DNA from 3 places in the Erwinia sp. E_sp_B01_1 genome. Region 1 is predicted to be linked to each of the others. Evidence: predicted binding sites of a transcription regulator. Region 1 holds the regulator's gene; each other region holds the start of a gene.

Region 1 (4,761 bases):
TATAAAAAGAAAACTGCGCTGCACGATGAGAAAAAACGCTACGGGCGTCGTGGCAAAATAATTAAAAAATCTGAAGAGCTGACCGCAGGCTCGCTTTCTGCCCCGCTTAAATTGAGCAAAGCTCACCGTGCCCGCTACCAGAAAGCACGCGAAACGGCGATGACCAAGCTGATGGGCCAGTTGGGTAAACCTTATCAGTGGGGTGGGACTTCACCTAAAACCGGTTTTGATTGCAGTGGGCTGGTCTGGTATGCCTATAAAGATTTAGTGAAGTTTAAAATCCCGCGAACGGCGAACGAGATGTATCACCTGCGTGATGCCGCTAACATCAAACGGGATGAACTGGAAAAAGGCGATCTGGTCTTCTTCCGCATCAATGGCCGGGGCACGGCAGATCATGTTGGTGTCTATCTGGGCGGTGGGAAGTTTATCCAGTCTCCGCGTACGGGCAAAGATATTCAGGTCAGCGCGCTGGGCGAAGATTACTGGCAGCGTCACTACATTGGTGCCCGCCGGGTGATGACGCCAAAAACGATTCGTTAAGCGCTGAAAACAAGGGCCGGGCAATCGGCCCCTGAAGGTTTAATGCATAACGGCGGTAAAGCTGAAAGCAATAATGACCAGCAGTGCTCCCAGCGTGGTCATTAACGATAACTTCAGATCGGTGTCCATATGTGCTCCTGAATAACCCTACAATTAATGGTGTCATTGATTTTCCCATACTTGTCAGTAAAAATCTCGTTTTCTCTGCTCAGCCTTGTTAGAATCCTTTTTTTGTTGCGCAACGGCCCGCGCCTTGTGGCGTTCCGCGGTCGGCAGGCAATCCCCTTTCCTTTCTGACGTCTCCGTAAGCATCAAAAAAACGTCGTATGACGTCAGATTTTCATCCTTACCAGGCAAACGATTAACAACAGACTTATCATCAAGTTAAGATAAGCGCAGGAGTAGCTATTTCATGGCAACGATAAAAGATGTGGCCAGACAGGCAGGCGTGTCTACCACCACCGTATCGCATGTTATTAACAAGACGCGTTTCGTCGCAGAAGAGACACGTGAAGCAGTATGGGCCGCAATCAAGGCGCTTCACTATTCACCCAGCGCCGTGGCCCGCAGTCTCAAAGTGAATCACACTAAAACTATCGGGCTGCTGGCAACGTCCAGCGAAGCGCCCTATTTTGCTGAAATTATTGAAGCCATAGAGAATCGTTGTTTTGCCAAAGGCTATACGTTGATCCTGGGCAATGCGCATAACGAACTGCAAAAGCAGCAGGCCTATCTCTCCATGATGGCGCAGAAGCGTGTGGATGGCCTGCTGGTGATGTGTTCCGAATATCCTGAACCTCTGATCAGGATGCTGGAAGAGCATCGCAATATACCGATGGTCGTCATGGACTGGGGTGAATCCCGTGGCGACTTCACCGATACCGTTCTGGATAACGCTTTTCAGGGTGGCTATCTGGCCGGGCGTTACCTGATTGACCGCGGGCACCGTGATATTGGCGTGATCCCTGGCCAGTTGGAACGCAATACGGGCGGGGGTCGCCATGCTGGTTTTCTGAAGGCTTTGTCAGAAGCAGGCATAACTTTGCGCCCGGAGTGGCTGGTTCAGGGAGATTTTGAACCTGAGTCCGGTTATCAGGCCATGCAGAAAATTTTATCGCAGAAGCAGCGCCCCACGGCAGTATTTTGTGGTGGCGACGTCATGGCAATGGGCGCGATTTGTGCTGCAGATGAGCTGGGCTTACGCGTGCCCCAGGACATTTCCGTGATCGGTTATGACAATGTGCGCAACGCCCGCTATTTCACACCGGCATTGACCACCGTCCATCAGCCTAAAGAACGCCTGGGCGAAACGGCTTTTGATATGTTGCTGGACCGTATCACCAGCAAGCGCGAAGATCCGCAGACCATAGAGGTTCATCCATCATTGATTGAACGCCGTTCAGTAGCAGATGGCCCCTTCCTGGACTATCGACGCTAACCGACGCTGTCGCCTGCTGAATTATCCTCGCGCAGCCATTCACTGTTTAAGGTGTCGCTTTCACCCAGGTAGTCCAGCAGCCAGCTCAATGCGGGCGAGGCCTGTTGTTCAGACCAGCTTACGCAACAGGGACTGTCGGGAAACGCCGTCTCAAGCGTTAACTCATGCAGCGCGCCGCTTTGTAACAGGGGGCGTGCGAAATGACCCGGGACCATCCCCACGCAAAGCCCGGCCAGCAGGCAGTCGAAGCCGCTTTCCCATTCCGGCACCACCAGACGACGCTGATTATCCAGCGTCCAGGTGGTTCTTTTAGGTAAGGCACGGGAGGTGTCCTCAATCACCAGCGAGGGCCATTCCCGGATAGCTTCCTCACTGACCTCACCCGTTAATGCAGCCAGCGGGTGCCCGGCCCCCACCACGCAACGCCAGTTCAACGCGCCCATATTGCGAAAGGCAAAACGTCCACCCACCGGAATAGCCTGAGTGGCACCAATAGCGACATCCACACGGCCATCTGCCAGCGCATCCCAGACACCATTAAACACCTCCGCAGAAAGATGCAGCTCCATGTCCGGAAAATGGCGGTAAAAATCGACCACTAACTGCCGTGTGCGCCGGGGCTTAACTATGCGATCCACGGCGATATTTATCTGCCCCCGCCAGCCGTTGGCGACCTGCTGACACTGACGGCGGGTGGCGAGCATTTTTTTGATAACACTTCGCCCCTCCTGGATGAACACCGCGCCGGCTGCGGTTAATACCACATCCCGGTGACGGCGCTCAAACAGCGGAACGGCCAGCCACTCTTCCAGTTGCCGGACGGTATAACTGATGGCTGAAGGCACGCGATGCAGCTCAGCTGCTGCTGCGGTGAAACTGCCGCTACGCGCCACTGCATCAACCACTTCAAGAGAATGTTCTGACCACATAATCTGCCTGCAATATTTTTGAACGCAACCTGCAAATATTACCGTTTCACAACATAAAGGGCACGCGATTACACTCTGCGGCGTTTCATTCATCTGAATAAAAGAGCTACTCATGCCCGCTAAAGGATTCATTGTCTACCTCGCGCTGCTAAGCATTGCCGGTTTTCTCGCCACCGATATGTACCTGCCCGCTTTCGGCGCCATGCAGCAGGACCTGCAAACAGACGCAGGCGCAATCAGCGCCAGCCTCAGCCTGTTTCTCGCGGGCTTCGCCAGTGCCCAGTTGTTCTGGGGGCCGCTGTCAGATCGCATCGGTCGCAAGCCGGTTTTACTGATGGGGCTGAGCCTGTTTGCGGTGAGTTGTGCTGCTATGTGGTGGGTGGAATCTGCAACCCTATTGCTGGCGCTGCGTTTCATCCAGGCAGTGGGGATTTGTGCGGCGGCTGTAACCTGGCAGGCGCTGGTAGTGGATCGCTATCCTGCGACGCAGGCTAACCGTGTCTTTGCCTCTATTATGCCGCTGGTAGCGCTCTCTCCTGCTCTTGCGCCGCTGCTTGGCGCGTGGTTGTTGAATCACTTTAGCTGGCGGGTCATTTTTCTTACGCTGATGCTGGTGGCGGTGGTATTGCTGATTTCCACGCTCTTCATAGCCTCCTCCGGGAAGAAAAACCCTGCTGCACCGGTTTCAGCAACCGGTTTTTTCAGTCTGCTGAAATCCCCGGCTTTCACCGGCAACGTTTTGATTTACTCCGCCTGTTCGGCCAGCTTTTTCGCCTGGTTGACGGGGTCCCCTTTTATTTTGGGTGCGCTGGGTATGTCGCCGGGCGATATCGGTTTGAGCTATGTTCCTCAGACTCTGGCCTTTTTGATCGGAGGTTATGGCTGCCGCTCACTGCTTAAACGTACCGAAGGGCATTCACTGCTTCCCTGGCTGATTGCGGTTTACTCGCTGAGTATTCTGGCCTTCTTTATTGCTGCGCAGAGGGATACCCCTTCACTGTATGGATTGCTCATACCTTTCTGTGGAATTGCACTGGCGAACGGAGCGATTTATCCGGTAGTGGTATCGAATGCGTTACTGCCCTTTCCGGAGTCCAGTGGTAAGGCCGCAGCTCTGCAGAACACGTTACAGCTGGGGTTATGCTGCGTTGCCAGCATGATAGTCTCTGCTTTTATCTCCACGTCACTGCTGACCACCTCCCTGGTGATGGGATCCACTGTTGTTTTGGTGGGTATCGGCTATATTTTACAACGGGTGAAGTCTGAAAAGCTGGCGCTGGCGGGCAGTCATAACGGTCATTAAGGCGTCAAATCAATTGATTAGCATCCTAACAATAATCAATTGAATATTGCCTGACGTGAGCATATACTCCTTTCAGGCATCAAAAAAACAACAGGTTACAACCTTTTTTTATCCTGACAGGGTGGTCAGCATTTTCTTTGCGCAACGTTCGTTGCGCAACTCTGCAGGTATTCAAATCAATTCTCTGTAACGCCGGATTTCAGGCGCACGGGAAAGCCGTGCGTGTTCTCAAACCCTGTAGAAATTGTCTATTCTATTTCTCAGGTTTCAATCACACAGAGTGATGGGGAAGCTATGAGTTCATCGATTATAGAAGAAGCGAGCCTTGAAGAAAATCAGTGGTACCGAATCGTTCAGGAGATGTTGCGCAACGCTGATATTGAAATGAATGGCACGCGCCCCTGGGATATCAAGGTCACCAATCCGGCGTTTTTCAAACGCGTCATACAGGAAGGTTCGCTGGGGCTGGGTGAAAGCTATATGGATGGCTGGTGGGAGTGCGAGCGGCTGGATATCTTTTTCCAGCATGTTTTGCAGGCCAAACTTGA
Region 2 (4,761 bases), 1.3 Mb from region 1:
CCCACTTCCAGACCACGCAACGCTTTTTGCATGGACTCCTGCAGCGTGCGGCCAATCGCCATCACTTCGCCGACAGATTTCATCTGCGTAGTCAGACGGTCGTTAGCGCCGGCAAATTTCTCGAAGTTGAAGCGAGGAATTTTTGTCACAACGTAGTCGATAGAAGGTTCGAACGAAGCCGGGGTAAGGCCACCGGTGATGTCGTTCATCAGCTCATCGAGGGTGTAACCCACTGCCAGTTTTGCGGCGATTTTGGCAATCGGGAAACCGGTCGCTTTGGAAGCCAGCGCGGAAGAGCGTGACACACGCGGGTTCATTTCGATGATGATCAGACGGCCATTTTCCGGGTTTACCGAGAACTGGACGTTTGAACCGCCGGTTTCCACGCCAATTTCACGCAGTACCGCCATCGAGGCGTTACGCATGATTTGATATTCTTTGTCGGTCAGCGTCTGGGCAGGTGCTACGGTGATGGAGTCACCGGTGTGAATGCCCATCGCATCGAAGTTTTCAATTGAGCAGACGATGATGCAGTTGTCGTTTTTATCACGCACCACTTCCATCTCGTACTCTTTCCAGCCAATCAGCGATTCATCAATCAGCAGCTCATTGGTAGGAGAAAGATCCAGACCGCGTTCGCAAATCTCTTCGAACTCTTCACGGTTATAGGCGATGCCGCCACCCGAACCGCCCATGGTAAAGGAAGGACGGATGATGCATGGGAAGCCAACGTCAGCAGCAACTGCCAGCGCTTCTTCCATGGTGTGGGCGATGCCTGAGCGGGCCGTCTCCAGACCAATTTTCTTCATTGCCACGTCAAAGCGGCGACGATCTTCTGCTTTATCAATCGCATCCGCAGTGGCACCAATCATGGTGACGCCGAACTCTTCCAGAACGCCCTGACGTTCCAGTTCCAGCGCACAGTTCAGCGCGGTCTGGCCGCCCATGGTTGGCAGTACAGCATCCGGACGCTCTTTCTCAATGATTTTGCGCACCACTTCCCAGTGGATTGGCTCAATGTAAGTCGCATCGGCCATTTCCGGATCGGTCATGATAGTGGCTGGGTTAGAGTTCACCAGAATGACGCGGTAACCCTCTTCACGCAGGGCTTTACAAGCCTGTGCGCCAGAGTAATCGAATTCGCAGGCCTGGCCGATAACAATCGGACCAGCACCAAGGATCAGGATACTTTTTATGTCGGTACGTTTTGGCATTTTCTCGCTCCTGATTATTTCGCGGTAGAACGGTAGGCTTCGATCAGTTCGATAAAGTGATCGAACAGTGGCGCGGCATCATGCGGGCCCGGGCTGGCTTCAGGGTGGCCCTGGAAGCTGAACGCCGCTTTATCGGTGCGGTGAATACCCTGGACCGTTTTATCAAACAGCGAGGTATGCGTTACCCGCAGGTTGGCCGGTAAGTCATTTTCATCCACTGCAAAGCCGTGGTTCTGCGCGGTAATCATTACCGTGCTGTTGTCATGATCCTTAACCGGATGGTTACCACCATGGTGGCCCAGTTTCATCTTGACGGTTTTCGCGCCGCTGGCCAGAGCCAGTAACTGGTGACCCAGACAGATGCCGAAGACCGGCACGTCAGTTTCCAGGAAAGATTGGATGGCAGCGATAGCGTAATCACAAGGCTCTGGATCGCCAGGGCCGTTAGAAAGGAAGATGCCATCCGGGTTCATTTTCAGCACTTCTTCTGCTGGCGTCTGAGCAGGCACCACAGTCAGGCGGCAGCCACGGTCAACCAGCATACGCAGGATGTTGAGTTTTACCCCATAGTCATAAGCCACCACGTGGAAAGGCAGATCTTCTGCTTTCTTAGCGTCCGGCAATCCATCCAGAGTCCAGCTGCCCTGCAGCCAGCTATAGGTTTCGCTGGTGCTCACTTCTTTCGCCAGATCCATACCTTTCAGACCCGGGAAGGCTTTAGCCTTTTGCAGAGCCAGCTGCGCATCTGGCGCATCGCCAGCAATGATGCAGCCGTTCTGTGCCCCTTTTTCGCGCAGCAGACGGGTCAGCTTACGCGTATCGATATCGGCAATAGCGACAATGTTCTGGCGCGCCAGGTATTCAGACAGCCCTTCTTCATTACGGAAGTTGCTGGCAATCAGCGGCAGGTCACGAATAACCAGACCCTGAGCGTGTACCTGAGTGGATTCTGCGTCAGCGGCATTAGTGCCGACATTGCCGATATGGGGATAAGTAAGGGTAACAATCTGGCGGGAATAGGAAGGATCAGTGAGGATTTCTTGATAACCGGTCATCGACGTGTTGAAAACTACTTCCCCCACTGCCGATCCTGTTGCCCCGATGGCCCGACCGTGGAATTGGGTTCCGTCTTCCAGAACCAATAGCGCTGACTTAATCAAAACATCCTCCGAAGAATAAACAGTCACATTATTTGCATATTAATTCATGTTAACCCCATAAATCAATGCAAAAACCGCCTGTCTGTTCGATTTTTGGCAAATTGCGCGCATTCTAATGATAGCCCACCCTATTGTCTACCCCGCACGCCAGTTTTTCATGTGTTTTTACTCCACTGATGGGCAAATCGGATGATTTACCCTAAAAAATACAGCTATCCCGGCTATAAAACCGTTTGCCTGAGGGTATATGCATAGAAAAAGTTAAACAGGAGGGAAAAAGTGGACCAAATGGTCAAAATTAGTAATTTCAGAAGCCTAAAAGATGAGATAAGTTATGAAAAAACAGGTTTTACAAAAAATAATGACCCTAAGCAACATTTATATTAAATAAAAAAGGGCAATAATACTATTGCCCATCCAATCAGAAAGTTATGATTGAAATAACCACATCACGATGGTGCACAACACTTATAAATCGTCCAGATTAAGCACGCTTCTCATATCATAAAGACCTGCTTTACGTGAGCTTAACCAACTTGCCGCACGAACTGCGCCTTTAGCGAAGGTCATACGGCTTGAAGCCTTGTGAGTAATCTCTACGCGCTCGCCAATATCTGCAAACATTGCAGTATGTTCTCCGACGATATCTCCAGCGCGTACGGTGGCAAAACCGATGGTTTGAGCCTTTCTTTCGCCGGTATGACCCTCACGGGCATAGACCGCGTGCTCGTTTAAATCCCAGTCCATTGCATCAGCAATCGCTTCACCCATAGCCAGTGCGGTACCAGAAGGCGCATCCACTTTGTGACGATGATGAGCCTCAACAATTTCGATATCGGCATATTCGCCCATTACCTTCGCAGCTTTTTCCAGAAGCTTAAGCACCAGATTGACGCCCACGCTGAAGTTAGCGGCAACCACGATAGCAATTTCCTGTGACGCTTCTTTAATAACAGCTTTAGCCGAGTCATCCAGACCGGTGGTGCCGATGACGATTGCTTTCTGATGCTGGCGGCAGAAATCGAGATAAGCCAGCGTGCCTTCAGGACGGGTAAAGTCGATCAGCACGTCGAAGTCGTTTACTACAGACTCCAGGTTGTCGCTTACCTTAACACCCAGCGTACCTGTTCCCGCCAGTTCACCAGCATCAATGCCAGTCAGTGAAGAGCCTTCACGCACCAGCGCAGCCCCAAGACATACGCCTTCCGCCTCATGTGCTGCCTGAATTAACTGACGCCCCATGCGTCCTGCGGCGCCAACAATAGCAAGGCGGATTTGTGCATTGTTCATAATGAATCCCTGTAGAAAGTCTGTGCATGCAAAGCGCAGACAGATTAACTACGCGTTAACGCCTGCGCCACAATAAAAACACCATGATTAGAATTTTACGCCAGGCGGCCAGTATTATCAGTAAAACAAATTTCGTCAGGGAGTTGATGGAAGCAAAACCAATAAGGTGGCAAGGCGTCACCAGGTGCGTGTTATCCGGCTTAAGGGCAAAACCGGTTCAGTGGCAAGGCGTTACCAGGTGCGTGTTATCCGGGCTTGAGGGCAAAACCGGTTCAGGGGCAAGGCGTCACCAGGTGCGTGTTATCCGGGCTTGAGGGCAAAACCGGTTCAGGAGCAAGGCGTCACCAGGTGCGCGTTATCCGGGCTTGAGGGCAAAACCGGTTCAGTGGCAAGGCGTCACCAGGTGCGCGTTATCCGGGTTTGAGGGCAAAACCGGTTCAGTGGCAAGGCGTCACCCTGGAGCACCTTATCTGAGACGCCGTGAATCCGTCCATGGAGGCTTGGCAGCCGCATCCATGCGGCTGACACTCAGCTAAGGTGCTCCAGGTTGCCACCCACAATGTTCGGTGATGTTAGTGAGCTGAGGGGATACACAAGGCAAAACCAGGAAAACCAGGAAAACCAGGAAAACCAGGAAAACCAGGAAAACCAGGAAAACCATTGAGCACAGTTTGGTTTTTTTTGCAACAGGCCACGCTATTGCTTATGGGGAAGGGAGAGTGGGATGATAAGCAAAGCGTCCCGGCACATGGACGTGCCGGGCCGAGCTGTCATGGATGACGTTTTTTGCGTCTTTGTGTTCAACCCACTCTCCCTGACCTTGTCGCCCGAACTGGCGGGCAACAAGAAACACGCCGTTATTCCACCTGACGGACGTCGACGCGCAGCTCTTTCGGCACTTCAAAAACGATGTTTTCTTCCCGGCCAATCAATTCAATGGCTGCTTCACCACCCAGCTCCCGCAGGCGCTGGATCACTTCCTGCACCAGAATATCAGGTGCGGATGCCCCAGCAGTCACGCCTACACAACTCACGCCTTTGATCCACTCTTCCTGAATATCTTCAGCCGAATCGATCAGTCGGGCCAGCTTACCGGC
Region 3 (4,761 bases), 380 kb from region 1:
TTCTAATCCCTTCCTGCAATAATTTTCTCTGGTCCGGATTGGGGCGCCTCTTTCTCCGGGAGAGAGGGCAAAAAAAAGCCTGCGCGATGCAGGCTTTTTTATGGGCGTAGCTTACAGGCTCTACAGCACGGCAACAATGGCTTCGCAAAGCGGGGCCATATTGTCAGGCGTCATCCCGGCAACGTTTACCCGGCCAGAATTCACCGCATAGACACCAAACTCTTCACGCAGACGGATCACCTGATCTTTAGTCAGGCCGCTAAAAGAGAACATGCCGTTCTGACTGATGATAAAGCTGAAGTCACCTTTAGCCCCTTTTTCCTGAAGGGTATTCACAAACAGCTGACGCATACGGTGAATACGCTGGCGCATGTCGGTCAGTTCCTGCTCCCAGAGCGCACGCAGTTCAGCATTGCTCAGGATGGTTGCTACCACAGCGGCACCGTGTGCAGGTGGGTTGGAGTAGTTGGCACGGATTGTGGCTTTAACCTGGCTGAAGGCTGTGTCAGCCACTGAGGCTTCACTGGCGACCAGCGTTAAGGCACCGACACGCTCGTTGTACAGACCAAAGTTTTTAGAATAGGAGCTGGCGACGATCAGCTCCTGATGGCTGGAGGCGAAAATACGCAGGCCTTCTGCATCCTCTTCCAGACCACGGGCAAAGCCCTGGTAAGCGAAGTCAAACAGCGGCAGCCAGCCGTTAGCCAGTGACATTTCAGAGAGTTTCGTCCACTGTTCAGCCGAAGGATCGACACCCGTTGGGTTGTGGCAACAGCCGTGGAAGAGCACGATATCGCCCGCTTTAACTTCGCGCAGGACAGAAACCATCCCGTCAAAATCCAGAGCGTGGTTCGCCGCATCGTAATACTGATACTCACATACTTCCAGACCAGCGGATTCAAAGACGTTTTTATGGTTAGGCCAGCTTGGATTGCTGACCCAGATACGCTTAGCGCTGGTCTGGGTAGCAATAAAGTCAGCCGCAACGCGCAGCGCACCGGTTCCACCTGGGGTTTGTGCCGTGCGGGCACGCTTAGCGCTCACGATGACGCTCTCTTTCCCAAACAGCAGCTCCTGGGTGCACTTGCCGAAGTCGGCCAGGCCATCAATGCTGAGATAGTTTTTGGTGGTCTCATTCTCCAGCAGATACTGCTCAGCTTTTTTCACGCTGGTCAGTACCGGGGTTTTACCGGTTTCGTCTTTGAAAACACCAATGCCAAGGTTGATCTTATTTGGGCGGTCATCGGCGCGGAAGAGGTCGGCTAAACCAAGAATGGGGTCGGCGGGTGCAGCTGCAATGCGTTCAAACATAGTCGAAGTCCGTTAGCGTAAACTGAGGCGAAATGAGGTTTCAGGTTACCCTCAGGGCGCACAAATTGCCAACCGTTTGCGCTAAAAAACAGGGTGAGGAAAAGGGTTATCGTAAAAAAAGGGAGACGGACAGGGCGGGCAGGATGAAACATCGCTTCAGGCAGAAAGCAGCAGCCAGAATCATAAAAACAAAAACGGGGCCAAAGCCCCGTTTCAGAGTTGCACGGTGGTGAACTGAATCACCCCGGCAGGCAATTAGAACTGGTAAACCAGGCCCAATGCTACAGTGTCACCAGAGCCGATGCCCAGACGGTTGTTATCATCGATCTGGTTGATGATGTAATCAACATAGGTAGACATGTTTTTGTTGAAGTAGTAAGTCGCACCCACTTCGAAGTATTTGGTCAGGTCAACGTCGCCAATGCCATCAACATCTTTCGCTTTAGACTGAACGTAAGCGATGGATGGACGCAGGCCGAAGTCAAATTGATACTGGGCAACGAATTCGATCTGTTGAGTTTTGTTAGCAAAACCAACGTTGCCAGAAGTAGTGTTACCTACAGAGTTATCTTCGATGTAGGTTGCATTGCGAGTTTCGCTGTACATCGCTGCCAGATAAATGTTGTTAGCATCATATTTAACTGCACCAGCCCACTGCTCAGCACGGTCGCCACCGTTGCCGAAGAAGGAGTTCACCTGACCATTAGTACGGTCACCTGAACCATAAGCACCAGTGAAGCCAATACCGATTGGCAAGGTGTAAGTAGCAGAAACTCCATAGCCGTCGCCGTTAGCTTGAGCTACGCCACGACCTGTTGCGCTGTCTTCGTTTTTACCCTGGTACTGTGCAGCGAAGTCTAAGCCGTCAACCAGACCAAAGAAGTTGGTGTTACGATAGGTAGCAAAACCGTTACCACGACCTACGAAGAAGTTATCAGAGTATCCAGAATCACCACCGAACTCTGGCAGCATATCGGTCCAGCCGATTGCATCATACACAACGCCGTAGTTACGGCCGTAGTCGAATGAACCTGCATCACCAAATTTTAAACCTGCAAAGCCCAGACGGGTTTTGTTACCAGTCTGAGAGTCGTTACCGCCTTCAGAGTGGTTAGCCTGGATGTTGTATTCCCACTGACCGAATCCAGTCATCATGTCGTTAATTTGGGTTTCACCTTTGAAACCAAAGCGCACATAGGATTTGTCGCCGTCGCTTGCATATCCGTCATTATCAGAAAAATAATGCAGGCCAACAGCTTTGCCATAGAGGTCCAGCTTGTTGCCGTTTTTGTTATAAACTTCTGCTGCATTGGCTGCACCAGCTGCTAACAGGGCCGGGATAACCAGTGCCAGAATGTTGCGCTTCATCATTTTTTATTACCCTCATTGGAGTTATTTGGACACCTGCCACTGCCGTCAACAATTCTTTACAGAACCCCGAAGAGAGTTTGGTGTCTTCCTGTGTCTGCACGCATCTTTCCATTCGCGGCGCTGATTATCTAGCCCGAAAATGCTACTAATCTCCTATTCTGGTAACAGGAGGAAAATATGTATTACAAAATGTAAAAAACACGGAACTTTGTGAACTATCTCTAAATTTACAAAAATAAAAAAAGGCCAGCAGAGCTGACCTTGAGTATATATATGAATTTCTTATATTTAATGCATGAAATCAGAAGGTAGCGTTTCTCGGCGTCCTTGGGAAGGCGATAACATCCCTTACATTTTGTACGCCGGTGACATAGGCGATTAATCGTTCGAAACCTAAACCGAAGCCAGAGTGAGGCACGGTGCCGTAGCGACGCAGGTCACGATACCACCAGTAATCTTCTTTATTCAGGCCCATTTCAGCCAGGCGGGCATCCAGCACGTCCAGACGCTCTTCACGTTGCGATCCGCCAATGATTTCACCAATGCCGGGAGCCAGAACGTCCATAGCGGCAACGGTTTTACCGTCATCGTTAAGGCGCATATAAAACGCCTTGATATCTTTAGGGTAGTTTTTCACTACTACCGGCGCTTTAAAGTGTTTTTCTGCCAGATAACGCTCGTGTTCTGAGGAAAGGTCGATACCCCATGAAACGTCATTTTCGAACTTCTCACCACAGGCAATCAGGATCTCTACCGCTTCGGTATAATCTACCTGGGCAAAATCAGTAGTTACAAATCGCTCCAGGCGATTTACCGCATCTTTGTCTACGCGCTCGGCGAAGAAGGCCATGTCGTCCGCACGTTCATTCAGCACTGCTTTGAAGACGTACTTAAGCATGGCTTCTGCCAGGGCAGCGTTATCTTCCAGATCGGCAAAGGCGATTTCCGGCTCCAGCATCCAGAACTCTGCCAGATGGCGGCTGGTGTTGGAGTTTTCTGCACGGAAAGTGGGGCCAAAGGTATAGATTTTGGAAATTGCGCTGGCATAGGTCTCGCCGTTCAGCTGACCCGAAACGGTCAGGAAGGCTTCTTTGCCGAAGAAATCTTCGTCATAGTTGATTTTGCCTTCTGGCGTGCGTGGCAGGTTTTCCATATCCAGCGTGGAGACGCGGAACATTTCACCGGCACCTTCAGTATCAGAAGCGGTAATCAGCGGGGTGGAGACCCAGAAGAAACCCTGCTCATCGAAGAAACGATGCAGCGCCTGTGCCAGCGTATGACGAACACGCGCTACCGCACCAATCAGGTTGGTACGTGGACGCAGGTGAGCAACCTCACGCAGGTATTCGATGCTGTGACGTTTAGCCGCCATTGGGTAAGTATCCGGATCGTCCACCCAGCCCACCACTTCAACTGCCGTCGCCTGAATTTCAAAGCTCTGGCCTTCGCCCGGAGACTCCACCACTTTGCCGGTGATCGCTACGGAACAGCCGGTAGTCAGTCGCAGTACTTCGTCCTGATAATTATTCAGAGCATTATTGACGACAGCCTGGACGGGATTAAAGCAGGAGCCGTCATACACGGCGATGAAGGAAATACCAGCTTTTGAATCTCTTCGGGTACGTACCCAGCCGCGTACGGTGACTTCACTGTCAACCGCGATCCGGCCTTGCAGTACATCCGCTACAGGCACAACGCTCATAAAAGTCTCTCACTATTAATCAGGATTGAAAAAAATACCCCGGATTTGGGGTAGTGCTATGTTACTTGCCGACAGGCGAGACACAAGAAGAATTCGTGGTAAGGCGGGAGATTTCTTCGGGAAATGATCGGTACAGAAAAGAGAAGAGGGAGGAGCAAAGTGCAGGCTCAGGGAACCTGTGCCTCTCACAAAGACGCAAAAAGCGCCGTCCCTGGCAGCTCAGTACGGGCCATCCGTGGCCCGTGATGCTTTATTCAAGGCACAGGCTCCTTGAGCTCCGGGCTTTGTCAGCAGTCTGAGAGGCGGGAGCCTCTTCTCTTTTTAACCTGTTATTAACTGGCTTTTTTAACCAACGGCAGATCGAAAGCTTTACGCAG

The links. The regulator PurR, encoded in region 1, represses purine synthesis genes. The targets are predictions, from matches to a motif close to CANGCAAACGTTTGCNTG.
Region 2: a site for PurR is predicted at 2,597-2,614, ahead of carA (glutamine-hydrolyzing carbamoyl-phosphate synthase small subunit). Genes of this name have one in related genera too.
Region 3: a site for PurR is predicted at 1,377-1,394, ahead of VRC33_RS08060 (amino acid aminotransferase). Genes of this name have one in related genera too.

What each region holds. Positions count from the first base shown of each region.
Region 1 is NZ_CP142208.1:2,046,998-2,051,758, reverse strand. It holds gene VRC33_RS09895 (C40 family peptidase) at 1-543, shown strand, start outside; gene VRC33_RS09890 (YnhF family membrane protein) at 583-672, opposite strand; gene purR (HTH-type transcriptional repressor PurR) at 956-1,981, shown strand; gene punR (DNA-binding transcriptional activator PunR) at 1,978-2,910, opposite strand; gene punC (purine nucleoside transporter PunC) at 3,023-4,213, shown strand; gene cfa (cyclopropane fatty acyl phospholipid synthase) at 4,508-4,761, shown strand, end outside.
Region 2 is NZ_CP142208.1:793,479-798,239, reverse strand. It holds gene carB (carbamoyl-phosphate synthase large subunit) at 1-1,214, opposite strand, end outside; gene carA (glutamine-hydrolyzing carbamoyl-phosphate synthase small subunit) at 1,229-2,374, opposite strand; gene dapB (4-hydroxy-tetrahydrodipicolinate reductase) at 2,843-3,664, opposite strand; gene VRC33_RS03790 (hypothetical protein) at 4,368-4,517, opposite strand; gene ispH (4-hydroxy-3-methylbut-2-enyl diphosphate reductase) at 4,522-4,761, opposite strand, start outside.
Region 3 is NZ_CP142208.1:1,667,110-1,671,870, forward strand. It holds gene VRC33_RS08055 (MBL fold metallo-hydrolase) at 1-22, shown strand, start outside; gene VRC33_RS08060 (amino acid aminotransferase) at 121-1,311, opposite strand; gene ompF (porin OmpF) at 1,567-2,682, opposite strand; gene asnS (asparagine--tRNA ligase) at 2,984-4,384, opposite strand; gene pncB (nicotinate phosphoribosyltransferase) at 4,717-4,761, opposite strand, start outside.